One region of the Planococcus faecalis genome, then DNA from elsewhere that is predicted to be linked to it. Evidence: riboswitches for the same ligand, from Rfam matches in the RefSeq annotation. Region 1 holds a riboswitch; each other region holds the start of a gene.

What was found. A riboswitch is a leader RNA that binds a small molecule or an ion and turns the genes downstream of it on or off. The one in region 1 is predicted to bind S-adenosylmethionine.
Region 2: linked by a shared signal. The riboswitch ahead of AJGP001_RS05700 (methionine ABC transporter ATP-binding protein) and the one ahead of AJGP001_RS12785 (methionine biosynthesis PLP-dependent protein) in region 1 are both predicted to bind S-adenosylmethionine.
Region 3: linked by a shared signal. The riboswitch ahead of AJGP001_RS14515 (O-acetylhomoserine aminocarboxypropyltransferase/cysteine synthase family protein) and the one ahead of AJGP001_RS12785 (methionine biosynthesis PLP-dependent protein) in region 1 are both predicted to bind S-adenosylmethionine.

The regions. Positions count from the first base shown of each region.
Region 1 is NZ_CP019401.1:2,535,234-2,541,825, reverse strand. It holds gene AJGP001_RS12800 (ABC transporter permease) at 1-916, opposite strand, end outside; gene AJGP001_RS12795 (Fe(3+) ABC transporter substrate-binding protein) at 987-2,051, opposite strand; gene metC (cystathionine beta-lyase) at 2,395-3,567, opposite strand; gene AJGP001_RS12785 (methionine biosynthesis PLP-dependent protein) at 3,551-4,684, opposite strand; SAM riboswitch class I at 4,759-4,864, opposite strand; gene AJGP001_RS12780 (LLM class flavin-dependent oxidoreductase) at 5,378-6,385, shown strand; gene AJGP001_RS17550 (hypothetical protein) at 6,509-6,592, opposite strand, start outside.
Region 2 is NZ_CP019401.1:1,154,820-1,161,411, reverse strand. It holds gene AJGP001_RS05715 (dicarboxylate/amino acid:cation symporter) at 1-1,073, opposite strand, end outside; gene AJGP001_RS05710 (MetQ/NlpA family ABC transporter substrate-binding protein) at 1,680-2,492, opposite strand; gene AJGP001_RS05705 (methionine ABC transporter permease) at 2,540-3,208, opposite strand; gene AJGP001_RS05700 (methionine ABC transporter ATP-binding protein) at 3,201-4,226, opposite strand; SAM riboswitch class I at 4,315-4,419, opposite strand; gene AJGP001_RS05695 (thioredoxin family protein) at 4,526-4,852, opposite strand; gene AJGP001_RS05690 (ribonuclease M5) at 4,858-5,196, opposite strand; gene gcvH (glycine cleavage system protein GcvH) at 5,542-5,922, opposite strand; gene AJGP001_RS05680 (arsenate reductase family protein) at 6,003-6,356, opposite strand; gene AJGP001_RS05675 (acyl-CoA dehydrogenase family protein) at 6,463-6,592, opposite strand, start outside.
Region 3 is NZ_CP019401.1:2,924,999-2,931,590, forward strand. It holds gene metX (homoserine O-acetyltransferase MetX) at 1-452, opposite strand, end outside; gene AJGP001_RS14515 (O-acetylhomoserine aminocarboxypropyltransferase/cysteine synthase family protein) at 465-1,757, opposite strand; SAM riboswitch class I at 1,856-1,971, opposite strand; gene AJGP001_RS14520 (glycerol-3-phosphate acyltransferase) at 2,105-2,746, shown strand; SAM riboswitch class I at 2,858-2,972, shown strand; gene AJGP001_RS14525 (methionine ABC transporter ATP-binding protein) at 3,106-4,137, shown strand; gene AJGP001_RS14530 (methionine ABC transporter permease) at 4,127-4,777, shown strand; gene AJGP001_RS14535 (MetQ/NlpA family ABC transporter substrate-binding protein) at 4,810-5,643, shown strand; gene AJGP001_RS14540 (M20 family metallopeptidase) at 5,671-6,592, shown strand, end outside.

The DNA.
Region 1 (6,592 bases):
CCGGGATGAAAAAACCTAAAGCCAAAATAGCGAAGCCATAACTAGCAGCAGCAAAAGCTTTCCAACCGGTTAATTTAACAAGTGGCAGCGGTCTGACTTTTGTAGAAGCGTAGCTATATTGACGTCTGCCGCGCAGAATTTTTTCAATCAGCAGAATAACAATGACAAATCCCATTAAAGAAGCGGCTAGTTTAATAGATGTTTCGATGTCGCCTAAGCCAAACCAAGTTTGAAAAATCGCTGTTGTAAAGGTTTGGATGCCGTAGTATTTCACTACACCGTAATCATTTAATACTTCTAAGACGACCAAACTAGCACCTGCGATAATCGAAATCCGCGATATCGGAACGACTACTTGGAAAAACGTTCGCCATGGGCCTTTGCCAAGTAATCGTGTACTTTCAATGAGTGAAGCCGACTGCTGTGCCAAAAAAACTTGTGTGATGGTGTAAACATAGGGATACAAGAAAACCGTGTAAATGAAAATAGCACCTGGCAAGTTCATGATGTCAAAATATGCTGGATTTAGTTCCATATTAAAGCGCTCACGGAGTGTTGTCTGAATCACACCCGTATAATTAAAAATCCCGTGGTACGTGTAGGCCCCAATAAAAGGTGGGATTGAGAGGGGGAGAATCAGTGCCCATTTTAAAAATCGGCGGAAAGGAAACTGATACTGGGCAATCAGCCAAGCTAAGCTTAGACCGATAAAAATTGTTGAAGCAGCGGTGGCTACAACGAGTATTAAGGAGTTTTTTACAAACGACCAAAGGACAAATTCTTTCATATGTGCCCAGTTCTCGTTAGAGGGGGTGAAAAGACCTGTCACAATCGTTAAATTCGGTAAAAACAATGCAGCGATAATGGCGATGGCTGCAACCGTCCAAATATTTATATTAGCTAATCTTCTTTGCATGGTTAAGCCACCTTCTCCAATCGCCAGAAATCCCTTGCTGTAAACATACAGCAAGGGCACAGCATATTCATTATTTCCAGCCAACTTCATTAAAAATCAGAATTGATTTCGCATTATTGTCTCCTAAAGCAGAAAGCGGAATGTCCTGTTCTTTAAATTCACCCCATGATGTTAGTAACTCAGAAGGTTCGACTTTTTCATTTACTGGGTATTCGTAATTTGTTTCTGCAAACGTTCCTTGTGCTTCAGGTGCAGAAAGGAATTCAAGAAGTTTTATAGCATTTTCTTTGTTTTTAGCTGTTTTCACAACACCCGCACCACTAACGTTCACGTGAGTACCAGTCGTATCTTGGTTCGGGAAGAACAATCCAAGTCCTTCTGCTACTTCTACTTCAGCAGGATCTTCAGAGTTCAACATTTGTCCAAAATAATAGCTGTTCATAATAGCAACGTCGCCAACTCCAGCAGCGATTGCTTTAGCTTGGTCCCGATCTCCGCCTTCAGGATCACGTGCGAAATTATTTACTAGACCTGCAGCCCATTCTTTCGCTTTTTCTTCACCCTCTATTTCAATAAACGAAGCAAGTAGTGATTGATTGTAAATATTTTCAGAGCCACGAATCAATACACGGCCATTCCACTCGTCTTCTGTCAAAGCTTCATAAGTAGATAATTCTTCAGGTTTTACAGTTTCTTTGTTGTAGACAAGTACACGTGCGCGTTTTGTTAAGCCATACCACATTTGGTCTGTATCTTGGAATTTTTCAGGAATTTGTTCGTCTAGTATGTCACTTGATACGGACTGTAGCAAGCCATCTTCTTTAGCACGGTACAAACGTCCAGCATCTGCAGTCAAGAACAAATCAGCTTCAGTGCCATCTCCTTCACGCTTAATGCGCTCAAGCAACTCATCTGCGTCACCTTTAATTAGATTTACTTTGATACCCGTTTCTTCTTCAAACTTTTTGTATAATTCATCATCTACATCGTAATGTCTTGCCGTATATAAATTAACTTCTTTGCTTTCAGCTGTTTCTTCAGGTGCATCTGTTGCCGGTTCGGATGCATCATTGCTTCCGCATGCAGCTAAAACAAGAACTAATAAAGCGATAACCAGATAAAAAAGTTTATTCATGGATGTCTCTCCCCTTAATGTGTAATTGAGATTTCAAATGAAAATCATTCTCATCATCAATTATAAAGTTCCAATTGAGAATGTCAATCATTATCAATACAGTCTCTTATTTTTTTTTATAGTTGTGTCTAAAAAATGAGTGAGTAGTTGTTAATCAGTATTCATTTGCGATTCCCTGTTGTTGCAAAAATGGAAATGAGCGAAAAACAAGAGGTAGCTTAAAGCCAAGAAGAATTTGATAGAGGACTGCAAGATGAATCGAGTTCTCTATTCATAAGAAACCCTCTTGCCAGATGAGGCAAGAGGGTTTCTTAGAACAAAAGTTCTTTCTATAGAAGAAACATTAATTTGCGATGCTTAATCCTTTTCGACGGGCTACTTGTAATAGTGCTTGGTTTAGATCTTGCACCAAATCATCACAATGTTCTAAGCCGACAGAAAAACGTAGCAAGCCGTCGGTGATTCCGCGTTTTTCGCGTTCTTCTGGAGGCATTGAGCCATGAGACATCGTTGCAGGATAGGACAAAATCGATTCGACTGCGCCTAAACTAACTGCAAACACCGGAATTCTCAGATATTCGACAAATATACGAACGGATTTTTTATCAGCTAACCGAAATGATAGAAGCGCTCCTGCATTTGTAGCTTGGCGTTCGTGAATTGGGTTCCCAGGATGGAACGAAAATCCGGGGTAGTATACTTCTTCAATTAACGGATGGTTCTGCAAGTATTCAGCAATAACGCGAGCCGATTGAGACGACTGGCCTAACCGAGCACCTAAAGTTTTTATGCCTTGGATTAACAGGTAAGAATCTTGAGCTCCTAGAACAGAGCCAAACGTGTTTTGGATAAAGCCCAAACGGTTTCCAAGTTCTTCATCTTTGGTCACAGCAAGACCTGCGATGACGTCGCTATGACCTGACAGAAACTTCGTTGCACTGTGAAGAACGATATCTGCACCAAGCTCCAGTGGATTCTGGTAAAGCGGTGTCATAAAGGTGTTGTCAACAAACGTTAAACAGTTATTGGCTTTTGCTAGTTTTGCAGCGATTTCAATATCCGTAATATTCATAACAGGATTTGATGGCGTTTCCAAGTAAATCACTTTTGTATTTGGCTGGATGGCATTAGCCATTTCGTTCAAGTCCGTCATATTCACAAAGGTATACTCGATATTGAATTTGTCCAAAATTTCCGTGATAAAACGATAAGTTCCGCCGTAAACGTCTTCTGACACTAAGACATGGTCACCTGAAGACAGCAGCATAAAAGCAGAGGAAATAGCAGCCATCCCTGAAGAAAAGGCGAACCCACGCTTGCCTCCTTCTAGCTTAGCGATGGTTTCTTCTAACGCTAGGCGAGTGGGGTTTCCAGAACGGCTATAATCAAACGGTCCAAACGAATCCAGGCTTTGTTGGTGGAAAGTGGATGATAAATAGATAGGTACATTGACAGCTCCAGTTTGTGGGTCGACTCCAGTAGAGTGAATAAACTTCGTTTCAATGCGATCGGTCATATTCGACTACCTCCTTATTTAGTTCTGAAAATGCTTGTGCTAAGTCAGCAATTAAATCTTCAGCAAGTTCCACCCCGACTGAAAATCGCAATAACCGATTGCAAACGCCACGTTTCGTCCGTTCTTCAAAAGGCATGTCTGCATGAGTTTGGGTGGCGGGGTAAGTAATAAAACTTTCAACACCGCCAAGACTTTCCGCAAAGGTGATGAGTTTAATGTGTTCAAGAAAAGGAGCTATCCATTCTTCTTTTTGCAAACGGAAGGACAACATGCCGCCTTTTCCAGGGTACAACACATCAGACACAGACGACTGCTGAGACAAAAACTCAGCAATGGTTTTCGCGTTTGCGTCATGCTGTCGCATCCGTAAAGGCAATGTCTTTAATCCGCGAACCAGTAACCAAGAGTCAAAAGGGGACAAAACGGCACCAACCGAGTTATGGAATGTTGCCAGTTTTTCGCAAAGGCGATCGCCTTTAGCGGCAACAAGTCCAGCTAAAACATCATTATGACCACCAATATATTTCGTCGCACTATGGATAACAATGTCTGCACCCAGTAATAGGGGCTGTTGAAAGAATGGCGTTAAAAATGTGTTATCGACGATTAATAGAAGCTTATGCTTTTTAGCCAATGCGGCATAAGCAACGAGATCAATTTCTTGCATCAGTGGATTGGTGGGCGTTTCAATAAAAAGTGCACGTGTATGAATGGTTATTTTTTGTTCTGTGTCTTGGACATCTTTGAACTCGGCGTAGTTGGGGTGAATATTATAAGCTGATGCAAAGTGATCTAATAGGCGGTATGTTCCACCATAAATATCTTCCGGTAGTAACAATTCATCACCTGGACGAAAAAGAGACAAAACGAGTTGAATAGCTGCCATTCCAGAACTGCAAGCAAATGCAGCATCTGCGCCTTCAAGTTCTGCAAATCCTTCTTCCAGAACAGAGCGAGTCGGGTTTTTCGTGCGCGTATAATCATAGCCAGTTGAGTGGCCAAGTCCTTGATGTTCGTAGGCTGTCGATAAGTATATGGGCGGATTAACGGCTCCTGTTGTGGGATCGCTGTGATTGCCTAATTGAACTAATAAAGTTTCCAAGCTGTGTTTTGTCATATTACTCATCCTCTCAATAAGAAAACAGGGGCTTTTCTTCATAAAGAAGAAAGCCCCTGTCCGGAAATGCATTCTTCTCATCTGTTAGGCAGAAGCCTATTGGAATTAGCACCGTAGTCTTCATCAGACTGGTTGCTGAGACTTCACAGGGCCAAATCCCTCCGTCTCTCTAGATAAGAAATATCTTATTAAGTTTAGTGTTTCTGTTTAGATGTTCCTAATCATAAATCAATTAATGACAGAAAGCAAGTGTTGAATTTTAAATAATGCAAATATAAGAAGTGGGTAGGCAACTAGCTTGACTAGTAAAGGGAGGATGGGAAAAGAAAAATTTCTTTAGGCCTGTCGAATCTACATGGCTGCTTACGCTTTTCGGTGTCCAGTTGCAAGTGCCTAGCTCTTCGGGACATAAGTCAACCCAGCTGCGTGGCAAAGAACGCCACACTGCTGGTCTGTCTTATGCCTGTCAGAGCTGACGAGGCACTTTCACTTTTCATGGTGTCCAGACTCCAGCAGCCAGATTCTCGGGTCATAAGCCACTCCGGCTGTGTGGCTGAAAACACGCCACTTCGCCAGAGCGTCTTATGCCTGTCGAATCTACATGGCTGCTTACGCTTTTCGGTGCTTGAGCAAAAAAAGGGACGGTTCAGATAAACATCGCTACAATGGAAGAGAATAGGAGTGAACGTAATTATGCACATTAAGAAATTTGAAAATATCCCATTGGCGGTGCTTGATTTAGCACCAATAAACGAAGGCGCAGAAACAGCACAGACCTTTAAAAATAGTGTAGAGTTGGCACAGCATGTGGAGCGATTGGGGTTTAATCGCTATTGGCTAGCTGAACATCATAATATGCCGGGTATCGGCAGTTCTGCGACATCTGTCCTTATTGGACATATTGCAGGCGCAACAGAGTCGATTCGTGTAGGTTCAGGTGGAGTTATGCTACCGAATCATGCACCGCTTGTCATAGCAGAGCAATTTGGTACATTGGAAACTATTTATCCTGGACGCATTGATTTAGGTCTAGGGCGTGCACCTGGTAGTGATCAAGCTACTGCGCATGCGTTACGTCGAAATTTGAATAGTAGCGGAGATGATTTTCCCCAGCAAGTTGCGGAGTTAGAAAATTACTTTTCAGCTAACCCTGTCGGACGTGTTCGGGCCTACCCTGGAACTAATATAAAGATTCCGCTTTGGCTACTCGGATCGAGTGGATTTAGTGCACAGCTGGCTGCGTTAAAAGGTTTGCCATTTTCATTTGCTAGTCATTTCGCACCGGATTACATGATGCAGGCTTTGCAACTTTATCATCAAAACTTTAAACCGTCACAGGTGTTGGCCGCTCCTTACGCGATGCTTGGCGTTACGATTATTGTTGCAAAAACACAAGAACGTGCAGAATGGTTGGCGACTTCTTCGCAGCAGCAGATGTTCTCCTTGATGCGAGGAGAGCCAACTACATTTAGAGCACCCATCGATCACTTGGAGGAAGTTTGGACAGACCGCGAAATTGCGATTTTCCGGGACAAATTAGATTCTGAATCGACAATGGTTGGAACACCGGATCTTGTTAGACAAAAGTTGAAAAACTTTATTCAAAAAACAAGAGCCAATGAAATTATCGTCAATTCGCCGGTTTTTTATCAGGAAGATCGTTTGCGCTCATATGATTTTGTAGCAAAAATGATGGATTAAGTAAAGGGGCTACCCCAAAAGGTCATAAATCAGGACCTTTTGAGTGTAGCTCCTTTTGCATGCCACTTTCTTTTTGTTATAAAAAAATCGCCTCTCCGGTAACGGAAAAGCGATGATTCAACATTAATGAAGCTCTTTTTTTTCTTCACGCTGCCGTTCTTTTTCTATCTTGAATTCTTTGTAAGTTGTATAAACGGGTGCACCTTC
Region 2 (6,592 bases), 1.4 Mb from region 1:
ATATAAAGTGCGATCATTAATGCGACCATTGTTGCATCAAATCCTAGCATACTTTGCAGCAAACCAATCGCTGCCATAACAGCTCCACCTGGTACGCCTGGTGCTGCAATCATCGTAACACCCAACATTAAAATGAATGGAAAGAAGCTGCTAAATGTCGGCGCTCCACCTGTTAGTAATAATACGCCGATTGCACAGGACACTAATGTAATAGTACTGCCTGATAAATGGATAGTTGCAAACAACGGAACGGTAAAGTCTGCTACGCGTTCGTTAGCTCCTGACTTGCGTGCTTGACGCAATGTGACGGGGATGGTTGCTGCAGAAGACTGCGTTCCAAGTGCTGTAAAATAAGCAGGCATCATCGTTTTTAAAATTGATAATGGATTCTTTCCTTTTAATGCACCGGCTGCCGAATATTGCAGCAACAGCATTGTCCAGTGAAGTATGATAATCATCACAAAGACGACGGCAAACAACGACAAAATTTCAAATACCGCTCCGCCATACGCCATATTGGCAAATATACCAAAAATATGAAACGGTAATAGCGGAATAATAATGTAAGAAATTGTTTTTTCAATAATTGCCTGAAATTCATCAAAAAACGATACCATTGTTTTGCTTCCTGTAGAAGCCATACCAATACCTAGTAAAAAAGCCAAGATCAATGCGGACATAACACCAAAAACAGGTGCCATATCGAGTGCGATAAACGAAGTCGCTAAAGCATGCTCTGGATCTTCCATACTGCTTAAAGAACCCGCTTTCATAAAGTTAGGTAGAACTGTCGTCGCCACGAAGAATGCTAAGATTCCTGCCGCAATGGTGGAAGCGTATGCAACAACTGTAGCCACCCCCAATAACTTACCAGAACCTTTCCCTAGTTTGGCAATTCCCGGTGCAATGAACCCAAGAATGATTAGCGGCACAACAAAGTTTAAAAAGTTACCGAAAATCGTTGTAAACGTCGCAAATACTCTCACTAATTTTTCTGGTGCTATCAAACCAATTAGCACCCCTAGAACGATTGCCACCACTATTCGAGGCAATAAACCAAAATTGAACTTCATGAACCTGTCCCCCTCATATGAACAAATGCTTCTTTTTTATTATTCAAAAATAGCACAAACCACTCGTGAATGTAAGGCATACAAGAAAACGCGCAATATTTTTATTATTTTGAAAATAATAAAAGGGGGGCTGTCCCAAAAGTCATGAGAAATGGCTGATGTCCATTCCGACGGGCGCTTTCCGTGGGCACGGCCTCAGCCGGCTACACCGTCTTCACCATGTGCTGTTTCCCGCAGGAGTCACCGTCTCCATTCCCATCAGCCGTTCTGGAACAAAAAAGGATACAAAAAACCGTTCATTATTATTCGATGCACCAGCGTCCAACAGATACACACTGTTTTATTCCGCACCTGAAAACTAGCGGTTTCCAGCCTGCCCATGCCAAAGACGGTCATCGCGGTCGCAGGTGGCAGCGAAGAGAATTACCCGTATGCGCTCAGGGATGAAAAAGAGCCACGATTCGACTTTCTCATTCCATAAAGTAACTAGCATTCGCCAGCCACTTTCAGGATCCTCTCCAACCAATCAAAAACAGACGGAGAAAAAGAAAATCTTTTTCTCCGTCTGTTTTATTTTTGGGGCTTATGAGACAGCTCCTTTTTTATTCAATCTACCGGTACTACTGAGCCGCCCCATTCTTCTAAAATAAAGTCTTGGATTTCCTGGGATTGTAATACTTCAACTAAAGCTTTCACATTGTCGTTATCTTCATCACCTGCACGCACGGTAATAATATTTACGTATGGCGAATCAGATGATTCTATTGCAATTGAATCTTCTAGAGGACTGATGCCAGCATCAATTGCATAGTTAGAGTTGATCAAGACTGCATCTCCCTCACCTGATTCATATAATTGAACAAGTAAAGCTGCTTCATAGTCTGGCTCAAGCTGTAAATTTTTCGGATTATCAACAATATCACTCACTTCAGCCGATGTTTTATCTACACCTTCTGCCAATGTGATTAAGCCTTCTACCTCAAGCAGCGATAAAATACGACCCTGCTCCGATACCGAGTTGCTCATCAAAATGGTTGCATCCTGTGGTAGTTCATCAAGAGAAGCATATTTTTGTGAATAAACACCGATTGGTTCAATGTGAATCCCTCCAGCATTTTCAAACTCATAACCATTATCAGCTATTTGAGTTTCTAAGTAAGGAATAGTTTGGAAATAGTTGGCATCAATTTCACCAGACTCTAAATCTTTGTTTGGCAAAATATAGTCTTGATACGTTTCAACTTCAAGTTCAATTCCTTGCTCTTCTAAAAGGGGCTTCGCTTGTTCTAAAATTTCAGCATGCGGTACGTTAGAAGCGCCTATGCGTAATGTCTTAGACTCTTCTTCACTTGCTCCACCGTTTCCACATCCTGCGAGTACCAATGCCGTTAACGCTGTTCCTACTACAAATTTCTTCATCTCAATCTCTCCCTTATGTGTTGTTTTATAGAACGGAAAATCCGTTTTTACCGTTTGTCTGCTTTTATCGTGACCCAATCACCAATGTATTGAATGATAAAGACAATGATTAAGATTAAGATTGTTGCCATCAATGTAACGTCTTCACGACTGCGTTGAAAGCCGTCGAGGAAAGCAAGTGTACCAAGACCACCTGCGCCGATAATGCCGGCCATTGCTGTATAGCCGACCAATGCAATCGCCGTGACCGTAATGCCGGATATCAATGCCGGTTTTGATTCCGGCAATAAAACTTTCCAAATGATGGTGCCGGTTGTTGCACCCATTGAACGAGCCGCCTCGATCACACCTTTATCAATTTCTTTTAGCGCAATTAGCACCATTCGTGCATAAAATGGAGCTGAACCAATGATTAATGCCGGTAAAGCCGCATTCGGTCCGCGAATCGATCCCATCAAGAACAAAGTGACAGGAATCAATAAAATGATCAAGATGATAAAAGGAATTGACCGGAAAATATTGACGAATGCGCCAGTCAGCCAATTAACGAGTTTGTTTGCCCACAATTGTTTCGGTGCTGTTAAGAACAAGATAATACCAAGTGCTAAACCAATAACAAATGTAAATACAGTTGATAATGCGGTCATGTAAAGTGTTTCAAGAGTAGCTTCCCACATGCTGTCCCACTTTACGTTTGGAAATAATGATTCAATCATTGTCCATCACCTCCGCTTGAATATCTTCTGAGCGAAGAAATACCAGTGCTTCTTCAATTTCTGCTTGAGACCCTTTAAGCTGTAAGATTAAGGTGCCGTATGCGCCACGCTGCGTATGCGAGATATTGCCTTGAACAATATTCACTTCCACGGCATGACTGCGAATCAATTTAGTTAAAATGGGTTGTTCGGTTTGATCGCCAACAAAAACCAATTTCACCAATTCGCCAGTTGGGTATAATTCCCGCAGGTTTTTGATGGTTTCCTGTGAATCTCCACTGTCGGCTACTTGCGCAACAAAGCGTTTCGTGATTGCCTCTTTCGGTGATTGGAATACATGTAAAACGTCGCCAAGTTCTACAACTCGTCCGCCTTCCATTACAGCCACACGGTGGCAAATTTTCCGGATGACGTGCATTTCATGAGTAATCAATACAATTGTCAATCCCAATCGCTTATTGATGTCTACTAACAAGTCAAGAATGGCATCTGTTGTTTCTGGATCGAGTGCTGATGTCGCTTCGTCACACAACAAGACTTCTGGGTCATTTGCTAATGCCCGGGCAATACCGACGCGTTGTTTTTGTCCTCCTGATAGCTCAGAAGGATAGGCGTTTTCACGACCCGTCAATCCGACTAATTCAATTAACTCCTGTACACGATTTCCGCGTTGTGCTTTTGCCACTCCGGCAATTTCTAGCGGAAATTCAATATTTTCTCTCACTGTACGAGACCATAGTAGATTAAAATGTTGGAAAATCATACTGACTTTCTGACGTGCCTTGCGTAATTCTCCGCCTTTAATCGCTGTGATAATTTGTCCATTAATCTCTACAGTTCCTGACGTTGGCTTTTCTAACCCATTCAACAATCGGATTAAGGTACTTTTACCTGCTCCACTATAACCAATAATACCGAATATCTCTCCATCAGAAATGGATAAGTCCACTTGATCCACAGCTGTTAAAATTGCCTTGCCTGTATCGAATTTTTTTGTCACTTGCTTTAACTCAATCATTCTTCCAACACTCCTAAATCTTAAAAATAAAAAACCCTTCCGCGCATAACTGAGCAGAAGGGCAAACGTATAGTATACGGAAACCAATCTCTCATCGTCCAAAGCTTTCGCTTTGTGTGATTTGGCACCATTTCATTTTCATGACGGTTGCCGGGCTTCATAGGGCACTTCCCTCCACCACTCGTAATAAGAGTTTTGATATAAAATTTTCGGAAAACTTAAGGACTGTATTCTATTTGACTCTTCGCTTGTTGTCTAGATTTCAGACAAGCAATTGGTTTTTTTATCAGAAGACTAATTTACCATGACCGACTGTATTCGTCAACAGGTTTTAACTTACTATACAAGTATGGCACTGATTGAAAAGCATAGATTTTCTCTTTTAGTTTGCCACCTTCTGTTATAAGTAAGCACGGTACACTCTCCACTTCGTAGAGATCCGCTATTTCTTGAACGTAATTTAAATTTGCTTTGCCCATTGGAAGATCCGGTAACAATTCGGTGACGACTGATAGCATCTTAGACGCAACCTGGCAAGTTCCACACATTGGCGCGTACAAATAATAAGCCGTTGATTTATTCGTATTCTTTTCTTTGATCCATTCTTTGTGCGTCCATTCATTCATTTTCTTCATCCCTCTGTTAATAGCTTATTTACCTGGATATTCGCTGTGATGAGCACATCCATCAATATCCGGAGTGGTGTTGCTGCAACTTCTTTATAATTTCGGTTAATGTAAAAATGACGAGCTTCAGGAAATTCACGCTTGACGAGTTTTCTCAGTTTTTCTCCTGAAGAGTCTGCATCTACTAGTATGATCATATCCTGACCTTCGTACGGTAATAGTAACTCTTCCAGTCTCGATGCACTTACTGTACCATTTGTACAAAGAATGGTCACGGGTTCTGCAATGAGTGGTGTAATCCTCGACTTATCACTGAGTCCTTCGACAACAATCACCTTTCCCATAACACTCACCCCATCAAATATAAAATAAGAAAAGTTCTAAGACTTAGTGGTAAAAGAAAACTTTTGTTTTATTGCGATAAAGCTCTTTATATAAGTCGAACTAATGATTTCCACTTGTTGATATTCCGTAAAACAGCAGTGCTTTCGAGCCCACAGGATGTGGATTATGCAACCCGTTCCTTTGCTGAGCCCAAAGCAGTATAGAAAAGTCGGTTTCTTTTACCAACTTATCTAGTTTTAAAATACCAATAGAACAGGCTGACGTCCATTTCCATGACTTATGCGAACTGCTGACAACACTTATCGGTCATAAAAAAAAGCGCCAAGATAGGCGCTTTTCAGTAATTACTCGTTGGTCATTTCTTTGTATTCGTCTGCTGTCATCAATGCATTAACTTCTTCTTCAGAAGGGGCTTCGATTACAACCATCCAAGCCTGCTCGTAAGGAGACTCGTTCACAAATTCTGGGCTATCTTCAAGTTCAGAGTTAACCTCGATTACTTTTCCGCTAATTGGCGCATACAATTCTGAAACCGTTTTAACGGATTCAACACTGCCGAAAGGCTGATCTTTTTTTAGCTCGTCTCCAACTTGTGGAAGTTCAACAAAAACGATATCCCCTAGTTCCGCTTGTGCGAAATGAGTGATACCGATACGTGCATTGCCATCTTCGGTTTTAACCCATTCATGTTCTTTTGAATAACGAAGTTCTGCTGGTGTGCTCATCTTGACCCCTCCAAATTATGTAGTTCATTCACATTCAGTTTGACATAAACAGCCACGAAATACAAGATGGTGCTACTCGCTTACAACCAGCTATTTTGATAATCTGCTTCTTTAAAGCCAAGTGTCACTTTTTTGCCATCCCAAGCCAAGGGACGCTTGATCAACATGCCATCAGAAGCAAGTAGTTCCAATTGCTGGTCTTCGCTCATAGTCGATAACTTATCTTTTAAACTAAGTGAGCGATAAACCAAACCACTCGTATTAAAAAACTTCTTCAATTCTAAACCACTCGCTTGATACATTTGAGCTAATTGTTCTTTAGTTGGTGGGTTTTCCGCAATGTGTATTTCATTGAATTCCACTTTGTTTTGTTCTAGCCAACTTTTTCCTTTACGGCAAGTCATGCATTTTGGATATGCGTAATAAGTAATCACCTTAAAACCTCCCTTTTTTCTAAGCTTACCAAAGAGAAGCCTTGTGGTCGATGAATAAAAACAGGCAACCCCCAAATTAACGGAGTTGCCTGTTTCATAAAACTTCTTACACGACGTATTTCTCTACGTCAATTAGCTTAACAGCAGCTTCACGTTTTTTCGCAATAACGTTATAAGGAGTTGAACGCGTTAATTTGCGCAACGCTGAAAGCATCATGCGTTGATTATCGCCTTCG
Region 3 (6,592 bases), 390 kb from region 1:
AAATCTGGATAGAGGTTTCCCCATTCTAAGGTTTTCATTCCACCAAGGGAACCGCCAATGACTCCTGCAAGGTGGTCAATTCCCAATTCTTTTAATGCACGATATTCCGCTCGAACCATATCACGTATCGTCAATGTTGGAAAGTCAGCTCGGTAAGGAATTCCTGTTTTCGGATTTTTCGATAAAGGACCCGTCGATCCGTGACAGCCTCCGAGTACGTTAAAGGTAATCACTTGAAAAACAGTTGTATCCACGGGTTTTCCTGGTCCGATTAATCCTGCCCACCACCCTGGATTTTTTTCAGTACCGACTGCGTATTGGTTACCTGTCAATGCATGGCAAATCAGGATCGCAGGAGCTGTTTCATCTCCGAGACGTTCGTATGCAAGTTCCACATCATCTATCGTCTTAGTAGAGTCCAGGATTAATGAGCCAATGGATACTGTTTTCATGACGATCCCTCCTTATACCTTTTCCAAAACTGCTGCCTGTATGGCCTGTTCCAAATCAGCGATTAAATCTTCTGCATTCTCCAATCCAACAGACAAACGAATCAACTCTTCCGTTACGCCAGATGCAGTTAACTCTTCATCGTTCAATTGCTGATGTGTCGTAGAAGCCGGGTGAATAATTAGCGACTTGGCGTCTCCTACATTGGCTACATGAGACCAGAGATTTATGTGATCAATCACGTTACGTCCTGCTTCTCTTCCACCTTTGATACCAAAATTGACAATCGATCCATAACCTTCATTTTTCAAGTATTTCTTCGCCAATTGATGAGAAGGATGTTCTTCAAATCCAAGGAAGTTTACCCACTCGATTTGTGGATGCTTTTTTAAGTAGTCTGCAATAATTTGAGCGTTGCTATTGTGTTTTGGAATCCGTAAATGTAAAGTTTCTAATCCTTGCAGTAAAGCATGAGCACTATCCGGGCTCAGTGAAGGGCCAAAATCACGTAATAATTGAACGCGAAGTTTTGTCGCAAAAGCTGCACCTGGTACATCAATGCCGTACCGCAGTCCATGATAGGTTTCGTCAGGCTGTGTATAATTTGGGAAACGTGGATTGTCCCAATTGAATTTCCCAGCATCCACCGCAACGCCACCAATTGTCGTTCCGTGTCCACCAATCCACTTTGTCGCAGAATGAATGACGACGTCTGCACCAAACTCAATCGGGTTGCTGCCGTAAGGAGAGGCAAATGTATTATCGATCAATAACGGCAATCCGTTAGCATGGGCAATTTCTGCTACTTTTTCGACATCAAAAACATTCAAGCTTGGATTACCAATAATTTCACCAAATATCGCTTTTGTTTTATCTGTAATTGCTGCTTTAAAATTTTCTGGATCGGTCGCATCGACGAATTTTGTTGTAATGCCATAGCGTGGTAGCGTGTTAGCAAACAAATTGTAAGTGCCACCGTAAAGACTGCTATCTGCTACGATTTCATCACCCGCTTCTGCAATGTTCAAAATGGAAAAAGCAATAGCGGCCATTCCTGAAGAAAGAGCAACTGCTGCAGTACCACCTTCTAGTAACGCTACTCGTTGTTCAAAGACATCGACTGTCGGATTCATAATGCGTGAGTAAATATTGCCTGTATCTTTCAGTCCAAAGAGGTCTTGTGCATGCTGTGTATTTTTAAAAACATACGAAGTGGTTTTATAAACAGGAACACCTCTAGAGCCTGTCGTTGGATCTGGTTGTTGTCCTCCGTGTAATAATAATGTTTCTGGTTTAAAGTTTGTCATTTTCTATTCCCCCTGTTTTTTTAGTAGTAACACATGCTAAAGGGGACGAAAAAAGCCCCCTTCGCTAAGAAGAGGGCCGTAAATTACGGAGTTTCCTCCTCTTATCTCTCAGAACCTGAAAATCGATTCTGTAGGAATTAGCACCTTTACAAACAAAATGTCTGTCGGTTGCCGGGCATCACAGGGCCTATCCCTCCGCCACTCTTGATAAGAGTATTTGATTTAATTTTTGATCTTGTTGTGAAGTATAAAAACTTTATTGGCGTTTGTCAAGCTCATTAGTCAAAAAATTTTGAAACCTTGCCCACTTTCAAACGTTATCTTTTAGTGTAGAGGAGGAATTAATAATGGTCATTTGGATTTTGCTCTTATTGATTACAGGTTATTTTATCGGTTGTTGTCATGGTTCACTTGTTGCACAAGCCGTATCAGGCGTTAACATCAAAAATTCGGGCGTAAAAAATTCCGGTGCTTCTAATGCAGCCATCGTGCTGGGCTGGAAATATGGTTTGCTCGTTGCCTTTATTGACGTTTTCAAAGGCTTTGCTGTTGTTGCGGGGCTACGTTTGTTAGTGGACTTAGGTAGCTTTTCAACTGCAACAATCTGGACACTATTGTTCGTTGCAGGAGCTGCCGTAATAGTTGGTCATAATTTTCCGTTCTATATGAACTTTGACGGCGGAAAAGGTACAGCATCTGTAATAGGTGTAATGATAGCGCTTGACTGGAAGCTCGGGTTGCTCGGATTATTGTTATTGATCATTGTTTCACTGGTAACAAATTATCTTGTCATTGGCGTATTCGTTTTGTACGCCGTGTATTTTGTAATTGCCTTTATCCCTGCAGTCGGTCTATGGCCGTTACTAATAGCGTTAGTCCTGTTCACGATGGCTTTATGGAAACATCGAGAAAATATTATACGAATAAAGAGTGGCAATGAACCTACAGTATCATCAGTTTTTCGAAAGAAACCTACCCCGTCCATTTAGAAAGGAATACAATGAATTTTGAAGATTAAAAAATAAATTTCAATATTCATCTTGACTTTTTTGTTATTCCGCCATAAAGTAGGAATCACGAATCGAATAGCATACATCACTTTCTTATCCAGAGAAACCGAGGGACAGGCCCTATGACGTTTCGGCAGCAGATTTGTTTAACCGCAAAAACTGTGCCAACTCCTGCAAATGCATCCATGCATTTGGAAGATGAGAATTAGATGGTTTCAACAGGAGCCCTCTTTTTTCTTATGGTTAAGAAAAAAGGGGGCTCTCTTTGTCTAGTTTCTCGACGGATTGTGAGCATTAACGATTTGAATAACAATACAGCATGAGGAGGTCTACTTACTATGATTCAATTCGAAGGCGTCGCCAAAACCTACCAATCAGGTAAACAGGAAATCCATGCATTGAACGGCATCGATTTAACTGTCCAAACTGGCGAAATCTACGGAGTTATTGGCTTTAGTGGAGCCGGTAAAAGCTCGCTAATCCGCACTGTAAACTTGCTCGAACGTCCTTCTAAAGGACGTGTATTAATTCACGGAAAGGATATTTCGACGCTATCTAGCAAAGAAATTCGTACTATCAGAAAAGATATCGGTATGATTTTCCAACATTTTAATTTACTCGATTCAAAAACGGTTTATCATAACGTCGCTATGCCGCTCCTGTTAGCTAACACACCGAAAAATGATATCGAAAAACAAGTAAAAGAGTTGCTCGATTTCGTTGGACTTGCAGATCAGGCGCAAAAATATCCAGACCAGCTGTCAGGTGGTCAAAAGCAACGCATCGGCATTGCTCGTGCTCTTGCAACGAATCCTTCCGTTCTGTTATGCGACGAAGCAACATCAGCACTTGATCCACAAACGACGAAATCGATTTTGGACCTACTTCGCAAAATCAATAAAGAATACAATATTACCATCCTGCTCATCACACACGAAATGGGCGTCATTCGAGAAATCTGTGACAAAGTGGCCGTGCTTGAAGCAGGGAAAGTTATTGAGCAAGGAAGCGTCTTTAACGTTTTCTCTAATCCACAGCAAGCTACCACCAAACGATTTGTTCGCTCTGTTATGAACGACGAGTTGCCTGAATCGCTGCTAGCACAAATTCAAGATAAACAAAATAATCAGGCCATATACCGGTTGCAGTTTACTGGCACATCAGTCGGTCAACCCTTCATGTCCCGAGTGTCACGTGACTTTAACGTTGATTTGAATGTACTATTCGGCAATATTACCGAATTGCAAGGTGTTCCATACGGTAACTTAATTGTCGAATTCTCTGGAGAGTCAAGCGAAGTGGAACGTGCCTTATCTTCTATTAGGGACAGCACTATTCAAATAGAGGAGGTCATTGATTATGTCAGTTAATTACGAACAAATTTTGGAAGCTTTATGGGAAACCGTCTATATGACAGGTGTTGCGTTTGGATTTTCGCTATTGATTGGCTTTCCTCTCGGTATCTTGTTAGTCGTTACACGTCATGGACATTTGTTAGAAAATGAAATTGTGTCTAAAGTATTGAATGTCGTCATCAATATTTTTCGCTCTATTCCTTTTATTATTTTAATGGTTGCCATTATTCCATTAACTCGGCTCATTGTTGGTACATCGATTGGTACAGCTGCAGCCATCGTTCCACTAGTTTTCTATGCGGGGCCATACATTGCTCGGTTAATTGAAAACTCTTTGCTTGAAGTCGATAAAGGTGTGATCGAGGCCGCACAAGCAATGGGTGCCTCTCCATTGCAAATTATTTTTCGCTTCTTGATTCCCGAAGCGTTAAGTTCACTTGTTCTTGCTTTGACAATCGCTGTAGTTGGACTTATTGGTGCTTCTGCAATGGCTGGCGCTATTGGCGGCGGTGGTCTTGGGGACTTAGCCATTACTTACGGATATCAACGATTCGACACGGTCGTAATGTTCATCACAGTAGCTATTTTGGTCATACTGGTACAAGGCGTTCAATCTTTTGGAAATGTATTATCGAGGCAAGTCAGACGTAATTAGTAAAATACACCTTAAAAATGGAGGAATTACTCATGAAAAAAATTTTAACAGCAACATTATTTTTACTACTGGTATTCATTTTGGCTGCTTGTGGAGACGATAGCAATGCACAAGGCAAAACGACCGTAACACTTGGCATTAGCGGTTCGGATACAACGATTTGGGATTATATTGCGGACAAAGCGGAGAAGGAAGGAATTGAGTTGGAAATTCAAACTTTTTCTGATTATGTAGCTCCGAACCTAGCGCTAGCTGAAGGGGAACTGGATTTGAATGCGTTCCAGACGATTTCTTATTTTGATGAATTTGTTGCTGAGCATAGTATTGATATCGTGCCGATTGGTTCGACCGTCATTGCACCGATGGGCTTGTATTCTGATAAATACGAATCTATCGATGATATTCCTGAAGGTTCACAAATCGCAACTCCCAATGAAGCGACCAACATGGGCCGCGCACTATTACTTCTCGACGAAGCAGGATTGATCACACTTTCTGACGATGCTGGACTTACTGGAACGGCAGAAGACATTATCGAAAACCCCAAAAATATTGAAATTGTCCCTATGGTGTCTGGTCATACACCACGTGCAATGCCTGATGTGGCTGCTTCAATTATCAACAATGGTGTTGCCGTTGATGCGGGATTAAACCCAACTAAAGATCCAATCGCTCGCGAAAGTGATACGGCTAAACCGTATATTAACTTGATTGCTGCAAACGCTGAAGACGCTGATAATGAAGCTTACCAGAAAATCGTCGAGATTTATCAACAGGAAGATACCGCTGAATTTATTATTGAGCATACAAAAGGTGCTCAAATTCCAACTGTTGTTACAGTAGATGAGCTTGTCGATTACCAATAAGAAGTTATCTATATAGGAGGAATTCCAATGACCCTTATTAAGGAAGCAAGACAGATCATCTCTCAATCCATCGACTCGCAACGTACGATATATATTGAAACAAGCCAGGCAATTCACGCCAAACCTGAACTTGGTAATGAAGAGTTTTATGCGAGTTCTTTATTAATTGATTTGCTTGAAGACGCAGGATTTACCGTTGACAAAGGCGTCGCCGGTCACGACACTGCTTTTTTTGCCAGTAAAGAAAGCTCACTTTCTGGGCCAACAATCGCTTACCTTGCTGAATATGATGCACTGCCTGGAATCGGTCATGCCTGCGGCCACAACATTATTGGAACCACTAGCGTCGCTGCCGCCATTGCATTATCAGAAACCTTAGACCTTATAGGTGGCCGAGTTGTCGTTCTTGGAACACCTGCAGAAGAAGGCGGTCCAAATGGTAGCGCCAAGGGCAGTTTCATTAAACACGGCCTGCTCGAAGGTATTGATGCGGCTTTGATGCTACATCCTTCTGGAAATTCAGCTGTCACCGGTCCTTCCCTTGCTGTTGATCCATTGGAATTCCACTTTTACGGTAAGCCCGCGCATGCAGCAGGCTCTCCTGAACAAGGCATTAATGCACTTGATGCGGTCTTGCAGCTATTTAATAGCATCAATGCTTTGCGTCAGCAATTACCTTCAGATGCACGTATCCACGGGATTATCACTCATGGAGGTGATGCACCGAACATCATTCCTGAATATGCGGCGGCACGCTTTTATATTCGGGGTGATTCTTGGAAGAAAACAGCTGACACTGCTCGTAAAATTCGAGCGATTGCTGAAGGCGCGGCATTGGCAACTGGTGCTACAGTGAAAATCGAACGTTTCCAAAATGAAGTGCGTGACTTGGTCATTACACCCGCTTTGGATGTGATTGTTCGTAGCGAGCTTGAAGCACTAGGTGAGG